Regions from separate parts of the Pseudomonas guariconensis genome, predicted to be linked through region 2. Evidence: predicted binding sites of a transcription regulator. Region 2 holds the regulator's gene; the other holds the start of a gene.
What was found. The regulator FliA, encoded in region 2, starts transcription of late flagellar genes. The targets are predictions, from matches to a motif close to CTAAAGTTTNNNNNNNNNNNGCCGNTAA.

Region 1: a site for FliA is predicted at 5,714-5,741, ahead of AB1N67_RS10810 (methyl-accepting chemotaxis protein). Genes of this name have one in related genera too.

The regions. Positions count from the first base shown of each region.
Region 1 covers NZ_CP162012.1:2,346,050-2,357,675, forward strand. Annotated here, with positions in the region: gene AB1N67_RS10790 (hydrolase) at 1-453, shown strand, start outside; gene AB1N67_RS10795 (DUF1615 domain-containing protein) at 489-1,541, shown strand; gene AB1N67_RS10800 (proline/glycine betaine ABC transporter permease) at 1,578-2,426, opposite strand; gene AB1N67_RS10805 (ABC transporter substrate-binding protein) at 2,423-3,436, opposite strand; gene AB1N67_RS10810 (methyl-accepting chemotaxis protein) at 3,527-5,671, opposite strand; gene AB1N67_RS10815 (Na+/H+ antiporter family protein) at 5,937-7,256, shown strand; gene AB1N67_RS10820 (FecR family protein) at 7,330-8,331, opposite strand; gene AB1N67_RS10825 (acyl-CoA dehydrogenase C-terminal domain-containing protein) at 8,482-10,251, opposite strand; gene AB1N67_RS10830 (acyl-CoA synthetase) at 10,272-11,626, opposite strand, start outside.
Region 2 covers NZ_CP162012.1:1,607,468-1,619,093, reverse strand. Annotated here, with positions in the region: gene AB1N67_RS07350 (chemotaxis response regulator protein-glutamate methylesterase) at 1-804, opposite strand, end outside; gene AB1N67_RS07345 (chemotaxis protein CheA) at 850-3,072, opposite strand; gene AB1N67_RS07340 (protein phosphatase CheZ) at 3,085-3,873, opposite strand; gene AB1N67_RS07335 (chemotaxis response regulator CheY) at 3,892-4,266, opposite strand; gene fliA (RNA polymerase sigma factor FliA) at 4,371-5,111, opposite strand; gene fleN (flagellar synthesis regulator FleN) at 5,108-5,941, opposite strand; gene flhF (flagellar biosynthesis protein FlhF) at 6,030-7,343, opposite strand; gene flhA (flagellar biosynthesis protein FlhA) at 7,355-9,484, opposite strand; gene flhB (flagellar biosynthesis protein FlhB) at 10,007-11,149, opposite strand; gene fliR (flagellar biosynthetic protein FliR) at 11,152-11,626, opposite strand, start outside.

The sequences.
Region 1 (11,626 bases), 740 kb from region 2:
CGCTGGCTGTTGGCGGCGACCGCCGAGCTGGAGCTGCCGACGGTGATTTCCGAACAGTACCCCAAAGGCCTTGGCCCGACTTTGGCCGAACTAAAGGCCGCATCGCCGGCGGCGCAGATCGTGGAAAAGCAGCATTTTTCTTGCGTGGCCGCCGAGTGCTTGCCGGCCAGCCTGATGGCGCGTGAGCAGGTGATCGTCTGTGGCATGGAAACCCATGTCTGCGTGTTGCAGACCGTGCTGGGCCTTTTGGGCCTGGGCAAGCAGGTGTTCGTGGTCGAGGATGCCTGCGACAGCCGCACCCCCGCCAGCAAGGCGGCGGGCCTGGCTCGCATGCGCGATGCCGGCGCCCAGGTGGTGACCCGCGAGATGGTGTTGTTCGAGTTGATGGGCAGCGCCGATCATCCGCTGTTCCGCCACCTCAGCAAGACTTACCTGGTGGGCGAACAGCCTTGACTGCCAGGACGAGCGGCAGGCTGGCCGCACTGGGCTTGGTGGTCCTGGGGGTATTGCAGGGGTGTACGACCTCGCCTGAAGTTTCCGAGGCCGATCCGGCCCAGGTGCAGGCTCAGGTCAAGCGTCTGCTGCCGGCATCGATCAAGGACAGGGACGGCTGGGCCCGGGATATCCAGACTGCCTTCGCTGCCCAGCGTATTAATCCAAGCAAGAGCAACCTGTGCGCGGTGCTGGCGGTGACCGAGCAGGAGTCGACGTTCAATGCCGATCCTCAGGTGCCGAACCTGGGCCGCATCGCCCGCGAAGAGATCGATCGGCGCGCCGCGCGGCTGCACATTCCCAAATTGCTGGTCGATGGGGCATTGAAAACCCCGTCGGGCAATGGCAAGACCTACCAGCAACGCTTGATGGCCGTGCGCAGCGAAAAGCAGTTGAGCGGCCTGTTCGATGACTTCATCGCCGGCCTGCCGCTGGGGCGTACGCTGCTGGGCGGTCTGAACCCGGTCCGTACCGGTGGGCCGATGCAGGTCAGCATCGAATTCGCCGAGCGCCATGCCAAGGATTATCCCTACAGCTATGAGGGCACGATTCGCCAGGAGGTCTTCACCCGCCGTGGCGGTCTGTACTTCGGTATTGCCCACCTGCTGGGGTATCCCAGCCACTATCAACGCCAGTTGTATCGCTTCGCAGATTTCAACGCGGGCTGGTACGCCAGCCGCAACGCGGCGTTCCAGGCGGCGCTCAGCCGGGCGAGTGGTGTGACGCTGGCGCTCGATGGCGACCTGATTGCGCCAGGCTCGATCATGCCGGGCAGCACTGAACAGGCGGCGCGCAAGTTGGGCGTCAAGCTGGGGCTGCGCAACCCGCAGATCCGCAGCCAGCTGGAGAAAGGTGACAGCCTGGCGTTCGAGGACACCGATCTGTACCAAGGCGTGTTCGCCCTGGCGGACGCCAAGGCGGGCAAACCGTTGCCGCGTGCGGTGCTGCCGGGAATCGAACTCAAGAGCCCGAAGATCACTCGCAAGCTGACCACCGCATGGTTCGCAGGAAGGGTCGATGAGCGTTACCAGCGCTGCATGAAGCGTTGAGCCTGACGCCTTGGGGCCGCTGCGCGGCCTCATTGCTCAACGTCGTGGTTGCCCGTAGGCCTGGCTGATGCGGTCGATGACCATGGCCAGTGCGACGATCGCAAGCCCTGCCTCAACACCTTGGCCAACATTGAGTGTCTGGATCCCGGACAGCACATCCTCGCCCAGGCCTCGGGCGCCGATCATCGAGGCTACCACCACCATCGACAGCGCCATCATCACCGACTGGTTGAGCCCGGCCATGATGCTCGGCAACGCCAGGGGCAGGGCGATGCGGCGCAGGCGTTGCCAGCGGTTGGCGCCCAGGCCGTGGGCCGCTTGCAGCAGTGATGGGTCGATCTGCGCCAGGCCCAGCTCAGTCAGGCGTACCAAGGGGGGCAGGGCGTAGACCAAGGTGGCGAACACGGCCGGGACCTTGCCCAGGCCGAACAGCATCAATACCGGGATCAGGTACACGAAGGCCGGCAAGGTCTGCATCACGTCCAGCACCGGCAGCACCAGGCGCCGTGCCAAGGGACGGGTCGCCAGGACGACCCCTAGGGGTACTCCGATCAGCACGCACAAGCCGGTACTGACCAGCACCAGCGCCAGGGTTTGCAGCAGCTTGTCCCATAACCCGATCATGCCGATCAGCGCCAGCAGGGCACTGAGCACCAGCGCGCGTGTCAGGCTGCGGCTGGCGTGCCAGGCGAGCAGGCCGACCAGCAGGAGCAGCAGCCACCAGGGCAGCAAGCGCAACAGGCTTTCCAGGCCCACCAGCAATTGCAGCAAATGGTCGGACAAGCTGCGCAGTTGATCGCCATAGCGCAGCACCAGCCAGTCGACCAGGCGGTTGACCCATTCGGCGAAGGAGAACTGCCAGGCATCGGGAAACCCTGCGCTCACAGCGCGCCCTCGACCTTGGCGGCGACCTCGGCGGGCAGCCAGGCCTTCCAGACCGCTGGATGGTCGCGCAGGAACATCAAGGCAGCCTCACGTGGTGACTGGCGGGTTTCGCTCATGTGGTCCAGGGCTTTGTTCAGGCGGTCGATGGGCAGGTCGACTTTCTCGAACACCGCCACCAGGTCTGGGTAGTGCTCGCGAAAGGGCGCCGACACACCGATCGACAATTTGGCGGGCAGCGAACGGCTGCCTTTGGGGTGTGGGTTTTTCGCGTCGGTGAGGGTTGCCCAGGCTGCGGGGTCGAACGGCGGTTCTTCGAGTCGGACCAGGTCATAGCGGCCCATCAGCGGCGTAGGGCTCCAGTAATAGAACAGCACAGGTTGGCCGCGACGGATCGCCGAGCCGATTTCCGCATCCAGGGCGGCGCCGGAGCCACTGCGGAAATTGTTGTAGAGGGTATCCAGGCCATAGGCCTTGAGCTTCTGGCTGTTGACTGTTTCGGAGGTCCAGCCGCTGGGGCTATTGAGAAAGCGGCCTTTTTCCGGTGTTTCCGGATCGCGAAACACCTGAGGGTAGCGTTTGAGGTCTTCGACGCTACGCAGATCCGGCGCCAGCGCCTTCAGGTTGCGGGCCGGGTCGCCCTTGATCACATAGGCCGGCACCCACCAGCCTTCTTCGGCATTTTTCACTGTATCGCCCAGGGCGAATACCTGGCCGGCCTGTTCGGCCTTGACCCAGGCGGGGCTGCGTCCGGCCCATTCCTCGGCGATCACCTGCAGGTCGTTGCGTGCCAAGGCCACTTCCATGCTGACGGTGCTGCCGGGGAGGGTATCGGTGGGGTAGCCGAAGCCGTGTTCGACGATCAGGCGCAGGATCTCGGTGGTCAGGGCGCCGCTTTCCCAGCCGATGGCACCGAAGTGAATCGGCGTGCGCTCCTCGGCGGCTGCGCTGTCGGTGCTGGCCAGGCCCACGGCAAGCAGCAGGCCGGCCAGCAGCGTTGGAATTCGTTTCATCAGAGCCTCGTCGGTTGCCGGTCCTTGGGTTGTGGCAAGTGTAGACGACGAGGTTGCAAGGGCCGCGCAGCGGCCCCGGCGCTGCAGGATTCAGACGCGGAACTGATCCATCAGTCGCTGCTGCTGGTTGGCCAGGTCATTGAGCGACTGGCTCACCCGAGCCGACTCGTTGGCCTGGCCGGACAGCGATTCGGTGACATCGCGAATGGTCGCGACATTGTTGTTGATCTCTTCGGCCACCGCGCTTTGCTCCTCGGCGGCCGAGGCGATCTGCAGGTTCATGTCGGTGATCACCGTCACGGCCTGGCCGATGCGCTGCAGGGCCGTGACCGCCTGGCCGACCTGTTCGACGCCGCCCTGGGCCTGGCGATGGCTGTTGTCCATGGCACCGACGACCTCCTGGGTCCCGGCCTGCAGGGCTTCGATCACCTGGCGGGTTTCTTCCACCGACTCCTGGGTGCGGCGTGCCAGGTTGCGCACTTCGTCGGCGACCACAGCAAAGCCACGTCCGGCCTCGCCGGCACGGGCCGCCTCGATGGCGGCGTTGAGGGCCAGCAGGTTGGTCTGTTCGGCGATCGAACGGATCACCTCCAGCACCGAGCCGATCTTCTCGCTGTTCTGTGCAAGGCCTTGGACTTGGGCCATGGCGCCGCTCATGTCGGCGGCCAAGGCGTCGATGCTGGTGGTGGTGCGGTCGATCACCGCCAAACCTTCGCGGGTCGCCTGGTCGGCCTCGCGTGCGGCCTGGGCCGCCTGAGCCGCGCTGCGGGCGACATCCTGGGCGGTGGCGCTCATTTCGTGGGAGGCAGTGGCCACCTGGTCGACCTGGCGGTACTGCTGTTCCATGCCGGAGCTGGTTTCGGCAGCGATGGCCGCGGACTGGTCGGCGGTACCACGGGCAGCCTGGACCGACGCTTTGACGTCGGCAATGGTCGGTTGCAGCTTGTCGAGGAAACGGTTGAACCAGCCGGCCAGCTCGCCCAGTTCATCGCGTTTGTCGTAGGTCAGGCGACGGGTGAGGTCGCCTTCACCGCTGGCGATGTCCTTGAGCATGGCGGCCACGCCCAGAATCGGCCGGGTGACTCCCCGGGCCATCAGCCACACCAGCAACAGGCCGGCAATCGCCACGGCCAGACCCAGGCCCAGCTCCAGCAAGGTGCCGCTGGTGTTGAGGCTGTCGAGTTCCTGCTTGAGCGCCTCGGCCGGGCCTGTCAGGGCGCTTTCCGGCACATCGAGCAGCACGCCCCAAGGCTTGCCGCCAGGAATCGGTTCGAACGCGGCCAGCACCTTAAGACGCTGCTCGTTGCGCAAAATCTGCAGCTTGCCTTCGGGCAGCTTGCCCACGAGGCTGGCGCCTTGGGCGGTGTCGACCTGGTCGAAGCGGTGGGCCAGTTTGCTGGCATCGGCACTGTAGCCGGCCAGCAGGCCTGCAGGGCTCAGAATACCGACCGTGGTGCGGCCTTCATAGAGGTTGCGGCTGGCATCCTGGCTGAGGGCCTGCAGGCTGTTGAGGTTGATGTCGATGGACAAGGTGGCGATCACCTTGTTGGCGACGATCAGCGGGAACACGATGCTGGTCATCAGCACCTGCTGGCCTTCGATGGTGTAGAAGTACGGCTCGCTCACGCAGACCTTGCCGGTGCTGCGCGGGCAGACCCACCAGGTGTTGTTCGGCTCGCCGCTCGGGCCGATCTCGGTGTTGGCCATGTCCTGCTCGGGCAGGGCCATGGAGGTCAGCTGGCCGGCACGCGGTTGCGACCAGTAAAGGGCGAAGCGGCCGGTCTCGTTGCTGCCCAGTTCGGCCTGACCGGTAAACAGTTTGTCCTTGCCATCCAGCGCGTCAGGCTCGAACACCAGCGACAGGCCCAGCAAGTCGGGGTTGGCCTGAAGCGCAGCGCGCACCTGGCGGGTCATGTCTTCGCGCAGGTCGTAGGCGTCCAGGAAGCGCTTTTCGGCCTGCTCGCGCAGGAACAGCACCTGACGGGCAAACCCTGCGCCGTACTGGTAGGCATCCATGAACTGGCGGCGGATGTTCAAGGCCTGGACCTCGCCTTGCGACTCGATGCGCGCCTGGGCCGACTCGGTGAGCATCTGCATGCTGCTGGCTTTGACCAGGTCGGAGCTATGGTCCATGCGGTAAAGCGAAAGGCCGATCAGTACCGTGACGATGGTGGCCAGGCAGAGCCCGGCCAGCAGGGTGATCTTCCACTGGATGGAGAGTTGTCGCAGAGGCATTTTCGGGCGAATCCCTTGTTATAAATCGGGGGTCTGCCTCCTGTGTCGGCGCCTCCCAGGCTTTCTTTATTCAAGCGTTCAATAAAAATTCGTATTGCCTGAGCCTGTTGCGTCAGGTCGCGACGTTGAGCGCTTTGACAAGCGACCGAGCGTGCTTCAGAGTGTGCGCCCTTCATAACAATATCCCCTGGCCCGGCCACTGCCTTGAGGCAGCCTGTCGCCGGCGCGTCCGCTTTTTGTCCGTCGTTACGAGGTAACCCACACAATGAATGCTGTCATTGCCGCGGTCGGCATCATGCTGATCCTGAGCCTGTCCCGCGTGCATGTGGTCATCGCCCTGATCATTGGCGCCCTGGCCGGTGGCCTGGTCGGAGGCCTGGGCACCGAAGGCACGCTCAAGGCTTTCAACAGTGGCCTGGGCGGTGGCGCCACGGTGGCGCTGTCTTACGCGCTGCTGGGGGCCTTCGCCGTCGCCATCGCCAAGTCCGGGCTGGCCCACGCCCTGGCCGATCGCGCCCTGGCGATGGTCGATCGCCAGGGGCATGGCAACGCGGGTGGGCTCAAGTGGCTGCTGATCGGCCTGATGCTGGTGGTGGCGATCTCGTCGCAGAACATACTGCCCATCCATATCGCCTTCATACCGCTGCTGGTGCCGCCGCTGCTCTATGTGCTGACCCGCTTGCGCATCGACCGTCGGTTGATCGCCTGTGTGATCACGTTTGGCCTGATCACTCCGTACATGTTCCTGCCGGTCGGCTTTGGCAACATCTTCCTCAACGAGATCCTGCTGGCCAACGTCAGCCGTGCAGGGGTGGACGTCAGTGGGGTGAATGTCACCCATGCCATGGCCATCCCGGCCGCCGGCATGCTGGCCGGATTGCTGCTGGCCGTGTTCTTCAGCTACCGCAAGAAGCGTGACTATGACCTGAATCGCATCGAACAGGTCGAGCAGGTCAGCGTCAGCTACAACCCCTTGACCTTGCTGGTGGCAGGCGCGGCCATCGCCGCGGCATTCATCATCCAGCTCTGGCTGGACTCGATGATCATCGGGGCGATGGTGGGCTTTTTGATTTTCTCGCTCTCGGGCATCGTGCGCTGGAAGGACACCGACGACCTGTTCACCGAAGGCATGAAGATGATGGCCATGATCGGCTTCATCATGATTGCCGCCTCGGGGTTTGCCGAGGTGATGAAGGCGACCGGTGAGGTGAAGAGCCTGGTGGAAACCTCGGCGCAGTGGATCGACCACAGCAAGGGCATCGGTGCCCTGCTCATGCTGTTGGTAGGGCTGCTGGTGACCATGGGCATCGGCTCGTCGTTTTCCACGGTGCCGATCCTGGCCGCGATCTTCGTGCCGCTGTGCGTGCAGCTGGGCTTCGACCCGGTCGCCACGGTGTGCATCGTCGGTACCGCCGGTGCGCTGGGCGATGCCGGTTCGCCCGCGTCGGACTCGACCCTGGGCCCGACCTCGGGCCTCAACGTGGATGGCCAGCATCACCATATCTGGGACACCGTGGTGCCGACCTTCATCCATTACAACCTGCCGTTGCTGGCCTTTGGCTGGCTGGCGGCGATGGTGCTTTGAAGAACCCGGGCTGCCCTGCAGCCCATCGCAGGTTCGGCCCGCACCTAGAGGGCTAGGCTGGCACGCTGCGGCGTCAGCCGCGTCCAGGCGGCGGGGAAATACGATTGAGGACGGTGCTGCCGTCCTTGCTGCGGGTCAGGTAGATCGGCAGTACCTTGGGCAGATTGTCCACCAATCGCTTGACCTCATGGATGCTGTAGACGCCACTGACGCGAATGGTGCCGGTGCTCTCGTCAGCCAGTTGCAGGGGGGTGTCCAGGTAGCGGTTTATCACCGGTAGGGCCTGGGCGAGGCTCAGGTTGTCGAGAATCAACTTGCCGCTGCGCCAGGCCAGGCTGTTGCCTGAGTCGTCGCTCTGGGCGAGCGCCGGTTCGAAGTCGCCGGCGCGGTAGCTGGCCTGCATGCCGGGGCCCAGTCGGTAGCCACCATCGTTGCCGTTGCTGCTGACCAGCACAGAGCCTTCCACCAAGGTCACCTTGACCTGATCTTCATACTTCCAGACGTTGAACTGGGTGCCGGTCACCCGTGTCTGGCCGGTACCCGCCCGAACGATGAACGGGTGGGTGCTGTCGTGCGTAACCTTGAAGAACGCCTCGCCCTGGACCAGGGTGACCTGGCGCTGATCCTTGTAATTGAGGTAGCGCAGTTCGCTGTGCAGGTTGAGCTCGACAACGCTGCCGTCGCTGAGCGTGACCTGGCGCATCTGGTCGGTGCTTTGAACGTGCTGGTAACGATTGGGCAGCCAGCCTTGTTCCCAGCCGACCCAACCCGCCAGGGGCAGGGCCAGCAAGGCGATCGCCGCCGCCGAGGCCAGAGGGCGCCAGTTGCGCGCACGAGCCGGTTGACGGGCGTTGGGGTTGAAGTCGACCACCGTGGTGGTGCGAGGCAGCAATTCGGCGGTCTGCCAGATCTCCAGCATCGCCTCGTATTCCTCCAGGTGCCTCGGATCGGCCGCAAGCCACCGTTTGAACGCCTCGCGCTCGGCTGGCGTGCAATCTTCGGCATGCACGCGCATGCACCAGTGCGCGGCGGCATCGGCGAGGGCATCGTCTGGGTTGAGGCGGTCTTGGTTCATCGTGGCTCCCGGTTTTGCGGCATTCTACCCTCCACAGGGGGGTGGCGAGAACCGAGATAATGGCGAATGACTATCAGTTGTGGGGTTTTTTGTCGGCATCAGCCGACTTCTCGCGCCGATAAGCAGGGGCGCGGAGCGCCCCTTGTCGGATCAGAACTGCTCAGGGGTCATGCCGTACAGACTCCCGCTGCCAGCCATGATGCTGACTTCCAAGGCCAGGCTGCGCGGCAGCAGGCGTTGGAAGAAGAACTGCGCGCACGACAGCTTGGCCCCATGGAAGGTAGGGTCTTGTTCGAGGTTGCGCAGGGACACGGCGGCCATGCGTGCCCACATGTAGGCGTAGGCGGTAAGGCCAAAGAGGTGCAGGTATTCCACGGCGGTGGCACTGACCAGATTGGCATCATTGGATGCTTGCTCGCGTAGCCAGTGGCTGGTGTGCTCCAGGCGGTCCAGGGCGTCCTGCAAGGCCTCCCGGTGCGCCGGTGCGTCGGCACAGAAGGTGCGCACTTCTGCCAGGAAACCGGCCAGCGCCTGGCCATCGTCAGCCAGCACCTTGCGCCCGAGCAGGTCGAGTGCCTGGATGCCATTGGTGCCCTCGTAAATCTGTGCGATCCGCACATCTCGCACGCGCTGTTCCTGGCCCCATTCGCGGATATAGCCATGGCCACCGAACACCTGCTGGCCCAGCACGCAGCTCTCCAGGCCGTTGTCGGTAAAGAACGCCTTGGCCACCGGCGTCAGCAGCGCCACCAGACGCACGGCCTGCTCCCGTTCGCCCGCGTCCTCGGCATAGCGGGCCAGGTCCAGTTGCTGGCCTACGTAGGTGGCGAAGGCCCGTCCGCCTTCGGTCAAGGCGCGCATGGTCAGCAACATGCGCCGTACGTCGCCGTGATGAATGATCGGGTCGGCGATCTTGTCCTTGGCCTGCGGGCCAGTGGCGGCCCGACTTTGCAGGCGGTCCTTGGCATAGCGCGCAGCGCTTTGGTACGAGGCCTCGGCGCAACCGATACCTTGGAGACCGATGGACAGGCGCTCATAGTTCATCATCGTGAACATCGCCGCCAGGCCTTTGTTCGGCTCGCCGACCAGGTAGCCGGTGGCGCCGTCGAAGTTCATCACGCAAGTCGCCGAAGCCTTGATGCCCATCTTGTGTTCGATCGAGCCGCACTGCACGGCGTTGCGCGCACCGAGCGAGCCGTCCGGGTTGACCAGGAACTTGGGCACCAGCAACAGCGAAATCCCCTTTGGACCGGCCGGCGCATCCGGCAGCCTGGCCAGTACCAGGTGGATGATGTTCTCGGTCAGGTCCTGTTCGCCACCGGTGATGAAGATCTTGCTGCCGCTGACCTGGTAGGTGCCGTCGGCCTGGGGTTCGGCGCGGGTGCGGATCAGCCCCAGATCAGTTCCGGCGTGTGGCTCGGTCAGGCACATGCTGCCCGCCCATTGGCCGCTGTAAAGCGGTGGCAGGTAGATAGCCTTGAGGTCGTCACTGGCATGGGCATCGATCGCCAGGCAACTGCCGGCGCTCAGCGCCGAGTACAGGCTGAAGCTGCAATCGGCGGCGTAGAGCATCTCTTCGAACAGCACGGCGAGCATTTTCGGCATGCCCATGCCGCCATGCTCAGGGTTGCCACCCAGACCGACCCAGCCGCCTTCGCGGTAGGTCTGCCAGGCCTGGCGGAAGCCGTCAGGGGTGATCACCTGGCCGTCGTCGAAGCGTACGCCTTGCTCATCGCCGTTACGGCTGAGGGGGGCGATCAATTGGCCTGTGATCTTTGCCGCCTCTTCGAGGATGGCATCGGCGGTGTCGGCGTCGACCCGCTCGGCCAGAGCGGGCAAGCGTGCCCACAGGGCCGGAGCGTCGAAGACTTCGTGCAGGACGAAACGCATGTCGCGCAGAGGCGCGTTGTAATCAGTCATGTCGGGGCTCGCGTGGATAGTCAGAGGGCCTTGGCCCGGTCGCGCAGGACGTATTTCTGGATCTTGCCCGTGGAGGTCTTGGGCAGCTCGCCGAACACCACGGTCTTGGGCACCTTGAAACCGGCCAGGTGCTCGCGGCACCACTGGATGATGTCTGCCTCCCGGGTGCTGGCTTGCCCTGCCTTGAGGGCGACGAACGCGCAGGGTGTTTCGCCCCACTTTTCATCCGGGCGGGCCACCACGGCGGCTTCGAGCACTGCCGGATGCTTGTAGAGGGTATCTTCGACTTCGATGGTGGAGATGTTCTCGCCGCCGGAGATGATGATGTCCTTGAGCCGATCCTTGATCTCGACGTAGCCGTCGGCATGCCAGACGGCCAGGTCGCCGGTATGGAACCAGCCACCACGGAAGGCCTCCGCGGTGGCCTCGGGGTTCTTCAGATAGCCCTTCATCACCGTGTTGCCGCGCATGAAGATCTCGCCCAGGGTCGTGCCGTCCTGCGGCACCGGTTGCAGGGTCTGTGGATCGGCCACCATCAGCCCATCCAGGGTCGGATAACGCACACCTTGGCGGGATTTGATCCGAGCCCGCTGCTCCAGCGGCTGTTCATCCCACTCCTCGTGCCAGGCGCAGACGGTGACCGGGCCGTAGACCTCGGTCAGGCCATAAGTGTGGGTGACGCGGATGCCCATCTGCTCGACCGCACCGATCACCTTGGCTGGTGGCGCAGCGCCCGCGACCATTGCCTGCACCGGGTGGCCGATGGCGGCTTTGTCGGCGTCGGGCACGTTCACCAGGGCGTTGAGCACGATGGGCGCGCCACACAGGTGACTGACCCGGTGCTCGCGGATCAGGTTGAGGATCTTCTGTGGATCGACCCGGCGCAGGAACACATGGGTGCCGGCCAGGGCGGTGACGGTCCAGGGGTAGCACCAGCCGTTGCAGTGGAACATCGGCAGTGTCCACAGGTACACCGGATGCTGGCCCATGGACCAGGTCATCTGGTTGCCGAGGGCGTTGAGGTAGGCGCCGCGATGGTGATACACCACGCCTTTGGGATTGCCGGTGGTGCCGGAGGTGTAGTTCAGGGAAATCGCCTGCCATTCATCATCGGGCCATTCCCAGGCGAACGCTGGATCGCCTTCGGCCAGCAGCGCCTCGTAATCCAGATCGCTGACGGCGCGGCCTTCACCGTATTCTGGATCGTCCACATCGACCACCAGGGGAGGGTGTTCGAGCAGGGCCAGGGCGCCTTCGATCACGCTGTGGAACTCGCGGTCGGTGATCAGCACCTTGGCTTCGCCGTGCTGCAGCATGAAGGCGATGGCCTCGGCGTCCAGACGCACGTTGAGGGTGTTGAGCACCGCGCCGATCA
Region 2 (11,626 bases):
CATCTGCTTGCCGCCAGGGGCCAGCAGGGCCAACCCCGGGCGCAGCATGTCGCCATCCTCGGCTTCCTTGACACTGATCTTGCACAGTTTGTCCAGGCGCTCGGCAAAGGCCTTGGTGAAGGCCGCCGGCATGTGCTGGATCAGCACGATCGGCGCCGGGAAGCTGGCCGGCAGTTGCGTCAGCACCCGCTGCAGCGCCACCGGGCCGCCGGTGGACGTGCCAATGGCGACCAACTTGTAGGGCTTGCGCTTGGGTGCTGGCGAATGGCTGCTGGACGCTGGACGGGCCACAGACGCAGCCGGGGTCGAAACGCGAGCCGTCGAAGGGCTTGCGAAGCTGCTGGTCGGTGCATGGCTGGCAGGCGCAGGCGCCGGGCTTGCCGTCGCGAAACCGCCGAACCGGCGGTTGCTGCGCGAAATGGTGTGGACCTTCTCGCACAGCAACTGCCGGACTTTGTCCGGGTTGCGCGAGATGTCCTCGAAGTTCTTCGGCAGGTAGTCCACCGCGCCGGCATCCAGGGCGTCGAGGGTGACCCGGGCGCCTTCGTGGGTCAGCGAGGAGAACATCAATACCGGCGTCGGGCAGCGCTGCATGATGTGCCGCACTGCCGTGATGCCATCCATCATGGGCATTTCATAGTCCATGGTGATGACATCCGGCTTGAGGGCGATTGCCTGGTCGATCGCTTCCTTGCCATTTGTCGCGGTACCCACGACCTGGATAGTCGGGTCGGCCGAGAGAATTTCCGAGACGCGGCGGCGGAAGAAACCGGAATCATCCACCACCAGGACCTTGACTGCCATAAACACTCCATTAGGCGGCGCAACCGCCAAGGTGCGCCACCGAAATCAAATTCGCCGGGCGGCGTAACGCTTGAGCATGCTCGGCACATCGAGGATCAACGCGATGCGACCGTCGCCGGTGATGGTCGCGCCGGACATGCCCGGGGTGCCCTGGAGCATCTTGCCCAGCGGCTTGATCACCACCTCTTCCTGGCCCACCAGCTGATCGACCACGAAGCCGATACGCTGGGTGCCGACCGACAGGATCACCACATGGCCTTCGCGCTGCTCCTCATGCACCTGGTCCTGGACCAGCCACCGCTTGAGATAGAACAGTGGCAGCGCCTTGTCGCGCACGATCACCACTTCCTGGCCGTCGACCACGTTGGTGCGCGACAGGTCCAGGTGGAAGATCTCGTTGACGTTGACCAGCGGGAAGGCGAACGCCTGGTTGCCCAGCATCACCATCAAGGTCGGCATGATCGCCAGCGTCAAGGGCACCTTGATGACGATTTTCGAACCCTGGCCCTTGGCCGAGAAGATGTTGATCGAGCCGTTGAGCTGAGAGATCTTGGTCTTGACCACGTCCATGCCCACACCGCGACCGGACACGTCGGAGATCTCGGTCTTGGTGGAGAAGCCCGGCGCGAAGATCAGGTTGTAGCAATCGGATTCGCTCAGGCGATCGGCGGCGTCCTTGTCCATCAGGCCCTTTTCGACAGCCTTGGCCCGCAGGATGTTAGGGTCCATGCCCTTGCCGTCGTCGGAGATCGACAGCAGGATGTGGTCGCCTTCCTGCTCGGCCGACAGCACCACGTGGCCGGTCCGTGCCTTGCCGGCGCCTTCGCGCTCCTCGGGCATTTCGATGCCATGGTCGACGGCGTTGCGTACCAAGTGCACCAGCGGGTCGGCCAAGGCCTCGACCAGGTTCTTGTCCAGGTCGGTGTCCTCACCGACCAGCTCCAAGTTGATTTCCTTCTTGAGCTGGCGGGCCAAGTCGCGAACCAGCCGTGGGAAGCGGCCGAAGACCTTCTTGATGGGCTGCATGCGGGTCTTCATGACCGCGGTCTGCAGGTCGGCGGTGACCACGTCGAGGTTGGACACAGCCTTGGACATGGCCTCATCGCCGCTGTTCAGGCCCAGGCGTACCAGACGGTTACGCACCAGCACCAGTTCGCCGACCATGTTCATGATCTCGTCCAGGCGCGCGGTGTCGACCCGCACAGTGGTTTCCGCTTCGCTGGCCGTAGGCTTTTCGGCGGCTGGGGCTGCTGCGCGGGCCGGCGCGGCCGGTTTGGCAGCCGCAGGCTTGGCCACCGGCGCCGGTTCAGGCTTGGCGACAGGCTTGCTGTCGGCCTTGGCCACGGCAGAGGCCGCCACGGCCTCAGGCGCAGCCACGGCCGCGTCACTGGAGAACTTGCCTTTGCCGTGTAGCTGATCCAGCAAAGCTTCGAATTCGTGCTCGGTGATGTCACCACTTTGGGCGCCCGCCTCGACCGAAGCCGGTGCCTGAGCCGTGGCGCCGGGCAGTGCATCGGCGGCGAAGGTGCCCTTGCCGTGCAACTGATCGAGCAACGCTTCGAATTCATCGTCGGTGATTTCATCGCTGCTCGGCGCCGCGACGCTGTCAGCCGACACAGGCGCAGGCGTCTGGGCAGAAAACTGGCCTTTGCCGTGCAACTGATCGAGCAGCGACTCGAACTCGGCATCGGTGATCTCGTCGCTGTCGCTTCCCGCGACCTCACCCTGCAGCTGTTCGGTAGCCTCGGCCTGGGCCTTCACCGCATCGAGCGAGTCGAGCAGTTGTTCGAACTCGCTATCGGTGATGTCGGGCTCGACCGCAGGCTCGGCTTCGGCGACGGCTGGAGCCTGGGCCGCAGGCGCTGGGGCCTCGGTACCGGCCGGCTCGGCCAGACGCGACAGTGCGGCCAGCAATTCCGGCGTGGCCGGGGTAATGTCGCTGCGCTCGCGCACCTGGCCAAACATGCTGTTGACCGTATCCAGTGCCTCGAGCACCACATCCATCAATTCCGCATCGACCCGGCGCTCACCTTTGCGCAGGATGTCGAACACGTTCTCGGCGATATGGCAGCACTCCACCAGCTCATTGAGCTGAAGGAAGCCGGCGCCCCCTTTTACAGTGTGAAAACCGCGGAAGATCGCATTGAGCAGGTCCGCATCTTCCGGTCGGCTTTCCAGCTCGACCAATTGCTCGGACAGTTGCTCGAGGATTTCGCCGGCCTCTACCAGGAAATCCTGGAGGATTTCTTCATCGGCGCCGAAGCTCATTGAACGTGCTCCCTAAAAACCCAGGCTGGACAGCAAATCGTCGACGTCGTCCTGACCGGACACGACATCTTCACGCTTATCGGCATGAATCTGCGGACCTTCACCCCGAGTCGGATGTTTTTCTTGATCTTTTTCAGCACGCAGCTGCTGGTGGTCATGTTCGATACCGGCAAAACGGTCGACCTGGCTGGCCATCAGCACGAGCTTGAGCAGATTGCTTTCGACTTCGGTGACCAGCGCGGTCACCCGTTTGATCACCTGGCCGGTGAGGTCTTGGTAGTCCTGGGCCAGGAGAATGTCGTTGAGATGGCCAGCGACCTTGCGGTTCCCCTCGGCGCTTTGCGTCAGGAAACTGTCGACGCGCTTGACCAGATCACGAAACTCCGGCGCTGCGACTTCACGGCGCATGAAGCGCTGCCAGTCGGTGCTCAGATTCTGGGCCTCGGCCTGCAGGTCGTTGAGCAGCGGCGTGCTCGCCTCCACCAGGTCCATGGTGCGGTTGGCCGCGCCTTCGGTGAGCTTGACCACGTAGGACAAGCGCTCGGTGGCGTCGGTGATCTGCGACACTTCCTCGGCCTGCGGCATGCGCGGGTCGATCTGGAAGCTGACGATCGCACTGTGCAGCTCGCGGGTGAGCTTGCCGACTTCCTGGTACAGGCCGCGGTCGCGGGTCTGGTTCAGCTGGTGGATCAGCTGCACCGCCTCGCCGAACCGGCCGTGCTCGAGGCTCTCGACCAGTTCCTGGGCGTGTTTCTTCAGGGTCGACTCGAACTCCCCCAACGATGTGTTCATTTGCTCCATGGCGCCCCCTGACGTGACTCAGCCGTTGACGCGTTCGAAGATCTTTTCGATCTTCTCCTTGAGCACCTGGGCGGTGAAGGGCTTGACCACATAGCCGTTGACCCCGGCCTGGGCCGCTTCGATGATCTGGTCGCGCTTGGCTTCAGCGGTCACCATCAACACCGGCATACCCTTGAGGCGGTCATGGGCACGGACCTTGCGCAGCAGGTCGATGCCGGACATGCCAGGCATGTTCCAGTCGGTCACGAGGAAGTCATAGTGGCCGTTTTCCAGCATCGGCAACGCCGTGGTGCCGTCGTCGGCCTCCTCGGTGTTGGTGAAGCCCAGGTCACGCAACAGGTTCTTGATGATCCGCCGCATCGTCGAAAAGTCGTCAACGATGAGGATTTTCATGTCTTTGTTCAATTAGACCTCCAAGCAGTCTTAAACGCGCCCGGCCCCCGGACGCGCATTCAATCAATTCGGTACAACATCCAACGACGGTGGCGAACCCTGGCTCAACGTGCCCGCCATTCCCCGAGACGGCTGCGCAGGCGCGCGGCGCACTGGCTGTGCAACTGGCTGACACGCGACTCGCTGACCCCAAGCACCTCACCGATTTCCTTGAGGTTCAGCTCTTCGTCGTAGTACAGCGCCAGCACCAGACGCTCACGCTCCGGCAGGTTGGCGATGGCTTCGGTCAGCGCGGCCTGGAAGCGCTCGTCTTCCAGGTCCCGCGAAGGTTCCAGCTGGCCACTGGCGCCATCCTCGTGCAGCCCTTCGTGCTCGCCGTCCTGCAGGAGGTCGTCGAAGCTGAACAGGCGACTGCCCAGGGTGTCGTTCAGAATCCCGTAATAATCATCGAGACTCAATTGGAGTTCGGCAGCAACTTCATGATCTTTAGCGTCGCGACCGGTTCTGGCCTCCACGGCGCGTATCGCGTCGCTGACCATGCGGGTGTTGCGGTGTACCGAACGCGGCGCCCAATCCCCCTTGCGTACCTCATCGAGCATGGCCCCACGAATGCGGATGCCGGCGTAGGTTTCGAAGCTCGCGCCCTTGCTGGCATCGTATTTGTTGGCCACTTCCAGCAAGCCGATCATGCCCGCCTGGATCAGGTCCTCGACCTGTACGTTGGCCGGCAGGCGCGCCAGCAAGTGATAGGCAATGCGCTTGACCAGAGGGGCATAACGTTCGACCAGTTCGTAGTGGGCATCACGCGCCGCCCGGCTGTACATCTTGAAACCGCTCGCATTCATAGTACCGGTCCTGCGCTGGTAGGCTGCACCAGACGCTCGACGAAAAACTCCAGGTGCCCGCGCGGGTTGGCAGGCAGCGGCCAGCTGTCGACCTTCTGCGCGATGGCCTTGAAGGCCAGCGCACACTTGGATCGAGGGAAGGCCTCATAGACCGCCCGCTGCTTCTGCACCGCCTTGCGTACACATTCGTCGTAAGGCACGGCACCGACGTATTGTAAGGCGACGTCCAAGAAGCGATCCGTGACCTTGGTCAACTTGGCAAACAGGTTGCGCCCTTCCTGCGGGCTCTGCGCCATGTTGGCCAGGACCCGGAAGCGGTTCATGCCGTAATCGCGGTTGAGCAGCTTGATCAAGGCGTAGGCATCGGTGATCGAGGTCGGCTCGTCGCAGACCACCAACAGCACCTCCTGCGCGGCGCGCACGAAGCTCACCACCGAGTCCCCGATTCCCGCGGCGGTATCGATCACCAGCACATCGAGGTTGTCGCCGATCTCGCTGAACGCCTGGATCAGCCCGGCATGCTGGGCTGGCGCCAGGTGCACCATGTTCTGGGTGCCGGAGGCGGCCGGCACGATGCGCACACCGCCTGGCCCCTGCAACAGCACATCGCGCAGCTCGCAGCGCCCTTCGATGACATCGGCCAGGGTGCGCTTGGGCGACAGCCCCAGCAGGACGTCGACGTTGGCCAGGCCCAGGTCGGCATCCAGCAACATGACCCGGCGGCCGAGCTCGGCCAGCGCCAGGGACAGGTTCACTGAAACGTTGGTCTTGCCCACGCCACCTTTACCGCCGGTCACGGCGATCACCTGTACGGGATGCATGCTACCCATGTTTGTTCTTTACCTTGTCTCGGGGCCCAGGCCACATCAGGAGCTGAACACGACGCTCAGGATGCAGGTACTTTGCGCTGTCCATTCGTCAACCCGCACGCTTGCCTGGGTTGTGGTAGAGATCAGCGAACATGTCGGCCATCGCCTCTTCGCTGGGCTCGTCCTGCATCTGCACACTGACCGCACGGCTGACTAACTGATGTTTGCGCGGCAGTTGCAGGTCGTCAGGAATGCGCGGTCCATCGGTCAGATAGGCCACGGGCAATTCGTGACTGATGGCAAGGCTCAGCACTTCGCCGAGGCTGGCCGTTTCATCAAGCTTGGTCAGGATGCAGCCGGCCAGGCCACAGCGCTTGTAGCTGTGGTAGGCGGCGGTCAGCACCTGCTTCTGGCTGGTGGTGGCCAGGACCAGGTAGTTCTTGGCGGCGATGCCGCGTCCGGCCAGGCTCTCCAGTTGCAGCCGCAGGGCCGGGTCGCTGGCCTGCAGGCCTGCGGTGTCGATCAGCACCACGCGCTTGCGCAACAGCGGATCGAGCGCCTGGGCCAAGGACTGGCCCGGGTCGACATAGGTCACCGGCACATTGAGGATGCGCCCCAATGTCTTGAGCTGCTCTTGGGCGCCAATGCGGAAGCTGTCCATGCTCACCAGCGCCAGATGCTGGGCGCCGTATTTGAGCACGTAGCGCGCCGCCAGCTTTGCCAACGTGGTGGTCTTGCCCATACCAGCCGGACCGACCATGGCGATCACACCGCCCTCTTCGATCGGCTCGATCTCGGGGACCTGGATCATCCGTGCCAGGTGGGCCAAGATCATGCGCCAGGCGTGGCGCGGGTCTTCGATCTCGCCGGCAAGCTCGAGTGCTTCGCGAGCGATCGGGCCCGACAGGCCGATACGCTGCAAACGACGCCAAAGGTTGGCCTGCTGCGGCTTGTTGCCCTGCAGCTGGCTCCAGGCCAGGGATCCGAGCTGGACTTCGAGCAATTCGCGCAGGCCCGACAGCTCCGAGCGCATGGCATCGAACAGACGCGGATCGACCGGTGCCGGCGCTGGAGCCGCAACCTGCGCCGGCGCGTCAACCTGTGGCTCGACCAGTGGCTCGGAGGCGGTCAACGACAATCCGGCGAACAATTGGCGATTGCCGATCTCGTCGCTTTCGTTGCGTGTGCTCAGTTCGGCCTGGGCGGTGGCGATGCGCGTCTGGGTTTTGCGCAGCTCGTCCTCGAGTTCGATGTTCGGCACGCGTGGGGCCAGGGCGGACAGCTTGTAGTCCAGCGCGGCCGTCAACTCGACACCGCCGGCGATGCGCCGGTTGCCGATGATGGCGGCGTCGGAGCCAAGCTCATCCCGGACCAGCTTCATGGCCTGACGCATATCGGCGGCGAAAAAACGCTTAACTTGCATAACCCACTACCTCAGCCGTTGGGGCCCACGGTGGCAACGATGGTGACTTGCTTGTTGTCAGGTATTTCCTGATACGCCAGAACATGCAAATTCGGTACAGCCAGGCGACCGAAGCGCGACAGCATGGCGCGGATCGGGCCGGCGACCAGAAGAATGGCCGGCAGGCCTTGCATCTCCTGACGCTGGGCCGCTTCGATCAGCGATCGCTGCAGCTTCTCGGCCATGCTCGGCTCCAGGAGAACACCGTCTTCCTGGCCTTGCCCGGCCCTTTGCAGACTATTGAGCAAAATCTGTTCCAACCTTGGTTCGAGGGTGATCACAGGCAGCTCGGACTCAACGCCGACAATGCTTTGCACGATGGCGCGACACAATCCGACGCGCACTGCCGCCACCAGCGCGGCGGTATCTTGACTCTTGCCAGCATTGTTGGCGATTGCCTCGGCGATACTGCGGATGTCCCGCACCGGCACCTGCTCGGCCAACAATGCCTGCAGGACCTTGAGCAAGCCTGACAACGAAATGACACCCGGTACCAGCTCCTCGGCAAGTTTAGGCGAACCTTTGGCCAATACTTGCAACAGTTGCTGGACCTCTTCATGGCCGATCAGTTCATGGCAATGTTTCTGCAGGATCTGGTTGAGGTGGGTGGCCACCACCGTGCTGGCATCGACCACGGTGTAGCCCAGCGACTGAGCCTGGGCACGCTGCCCGACGTCGATCCACACCGCCTCAAGACCAAACGCCGGATCGCGCGCAGCGATACCGTTGAGCGTGCCGAAGACCTGGCCCGGGTTGATGGCCAGCTCCCGGTCCGGATAGATCTCCGCTTCAGCCAGGATCACCCCCATCAAGGTGAGGCGATAGGCGCTCGGCTGCAGGTCCAGGTTGTCGCGGATATGCACAGTGGGCATGAGAAAGCCCAGGTCCTGGGACAGCTTCTTGCGCACCCCCTTGATCCGCGCCAACAGCTGGCCACCCTGGTTGCGGTCCACCAGCGGAATCAGGCGATAACCGACCTCAAGGCCGATCATGTCGATTGGCGTCACATCGTCCCAACCCAATTCCTTGGTTTCCAAGGCACGCTGGGGCGATGGCAGCAGGTCCTGCTGGCGCTGCGCTTCTTCCTGGGCCTTGAGCTTGGCCTGTTGCTGACGACGCCAGACCAGGTAGGCACCGCCCCCGGCCGCCGCGCCAAGCCCCAGGAAGGCGATATGCGGCATGCCCGGAACCAAGCCCATGACGATCATCAGCGCCGCCGAAACAGCCAACGCTTTGGGCGAGTCGAACATCTGCCGATTGATCAGCTTGCCCATGTCCTCGGAACTGGAGGCTCGGGTCACCATGATCGCGGCGGCGGTGGACAGCAGCAGCGAGGGCAACTGCGCCACCAAACCGTCACCGATGGTCAGCAAGGCGTAGACCTTGCCCGCCTCGCCGGCCGACATGCCATGCTGCAGGATACCGATGAGCATGCCGCCGATAAGGTTGATGAACAGGATCAGCAGCCCGGCGATGGCGTCGCCGCGAACGAACTTGCTGGCACCGTCCATGGAGCCATAGAACTCGGCTTCCTGGGCGACTTCGGCGCGTCGGGCCTTGGCCTGAGCCTGGTCGATCAGGCCCGCATTGAGGTCGGCGTCGATCGCCATCTGCTTGCCAGGCATCGCGTCAAGGGTGAAACGTGCGCTCACCTCGGAAATACGCCCGGCGCCCTTGGTGACCACGACGAAGTTAATGATCATGAGGATGGCGAACACCACCGCACCGACCACGTAGTTGCCGCCGATCACCACCTCGCCGAAGGCCTGAATCACCTTGCCCGCAGCACCGTGGCCTTCCTGGCCGTGGAGCATGACCACACGCGTGGAGGCCACGTTCAGGGCAAGACGCAGCAAGGTTGCCACGAGCAGGATGGTGGGAAACGCAGCGAAGTCCAGCGGGCGCAGGGCGTATACGCAGACCAGCAGGACGACGATCGACAGGGCGATGTTGAAGGTGAAGAAAACGTCGAGCAGGAACGGTGGAATCGGCAACATCATCATTGCCATCATCACCAGCAGCAACAGCGGCACGCCCAGGTTGCCCCGGCCGAGACCAGCCAGGTTGTTTCGGGCGCTGTTGATTAACTGAGTGCGATCCACCGCAAATCCTCTTCAAGCAAAACTTTGACGCCTGAATGGGCGTTTGGCGCTGCCTTTGCAAGAAGCTTTCCAACTTTTGAGGGTGGCTTTCAGGCCGTGTGAATATCTGGGTTTGGTGAGGGCGCCACTGGCGCTTTTCGCCCTTACGGCGACCTATTTTCGTTCTTGGGCAAAAGTAGGCATGGGCCGCCCCATGACAACGGATAAAACAACGCCAGCCCAGGCGCCGCCCGCAACTTGCGCCCCATTAGCAGGCCGAGCGGAGGTGTCTGTAGGGGCAGGCGCGCAGCGCCCTTCGGCGGTAGCCAAAGTCGCGAGAGGGAGGCTGGCGTAGCCAGCCGGAGGGCGCGAGGTCCCGCAAGACAATGAAGAGGGAACCCCGCCACGGGCGGGGCATATGCTGGGGCGCAGCGGCTTTTACTTGGCAAGACCAAAGTGACCCGCCGTAAGGGTGCAAAGGTGACTCAGCGTCACCCAAGCAAACGGATCAGCCCCAAAAAGCCAAAGCCAACCCATAACCACTCACTGATCACGCCGTAAATCCGGCGGAATCGGCAAATCAGGCTTCAAAGGCTCCGGCGCCTTGCCCTTCCCCGCCCGGTATTGCCGGATCTGGAACACATAAGCCAGCACCTGCGCCACCGCCAGGTACAACCCCGCCGGAATCTCCTGCTCAAGCTCGGTGGAGTAGTAGATCGCCCGCGCCAACGCCGGAGACTCGAGGATCTGCACCTGATGCTGAACGCCGATCTCGCGAATCTTCAACGCGATGAAATCCGTCCCCTTGGCCAACAGCAAAGGCGCCACCCCGCCCGATTCCGGGTCGTACTTGAGCGCCACGGCATAGTGCGTCGGGTTGGTGATGATCACATCCGCCTCGGGCACCGCCGCCATCATGCGCCGCTGCGAGGCTTCGCGCTGCAACTGGCGAATCCGCTGTTTGACCTCAGGCTTGCCTTCCGAATCCTTGTATTCGTCCTTCACTTCCTGCTTGGTCATCTTCAGCTTGTTATGCGCCTGCCAGATTTGGAACGGCACGTCGACCGCCGCGATCAGCAGCAATCCGGCAGCCATCCACAACGCGCTCCACCCGACCACCTGGACGCTATGGATGATGGCTTGCTCCAGCGGCTCGTTGGCAATCGCCATCAATGCCTGGCGATCGCTGGAAAGTACCGCCAGCGCCACCACCAAAATCACGAAAAACTTGGCAAACGCCTTGAGCAACTCAGTCAGCGAGTTCAAGGAGAACATCCGCTTGATGCCCGACAAGGGGTTCATGCGGCTGAATTTCGGCTGCAACAAGCTGCCAGAGAACAAGAAACCACCCAGGACGATAGGTGCGATGAAGGAAATCACGAACAGCATGATCACGATGGGCTGAACCGCCCAGATCGCCATCTTTCCCGAGACCAGGAGCAGGGTTCCCATGGCACTCTCATCCACCACCATGTCGCGGGTGAGAGAAAAGCTCATACGCATCAGGTCCATCAACGTTTCCGCCAGATACCCACCGAATGCCAGCAGGGCCCCGGCACCAGCGAGGGTCACCGCTACTGTGTTGAGCTCCTTGGAGCGAGCCACTTCGCCTTTTTCACGCGCATCGCGCCGGCGCTTGTCGGTGGGTTCTTCTGTCTTGTCCTGACCGCTCTCGCTTTCTGCCATCTTCAGCGCGCCCTTGCCAGCTCACGCAGCCATTGCAGCGCTTCGCTGGCCAACAGCTGGTAATGGGAAAAAATGTCCGCCAGGGTGACCCAGAAGATGGCCAGCCCCAACACGAGGGTCAACGGAAAACCAATGGAGAAGATGTTCAACTGCGGCGCGGCACGCGTCATGACGCCGAATGCAATATTGACCACCAGCAGCGCAGTGATCGCGGGCAATACCAACAACAGGCCAGCGCCGAGCACCCAGCTCATGCGCCCGGCCATCTCCCAGAAATGATTGACCATCAGCGCACTGCCGATCGGCAAGGTGGTGAAGCTCTCGGTCATTACCTCCAGCACCACCAGATGACCATTCATCAGCAGGAATAGAATGCTCACCAGCATGGTCATGAACTGGCTGACGACTGTCACGTTGACACCGTTGGCCGGGTCAACCATGGAGGCAAAGGCCATCCCCATCTGAACGGCAATGATC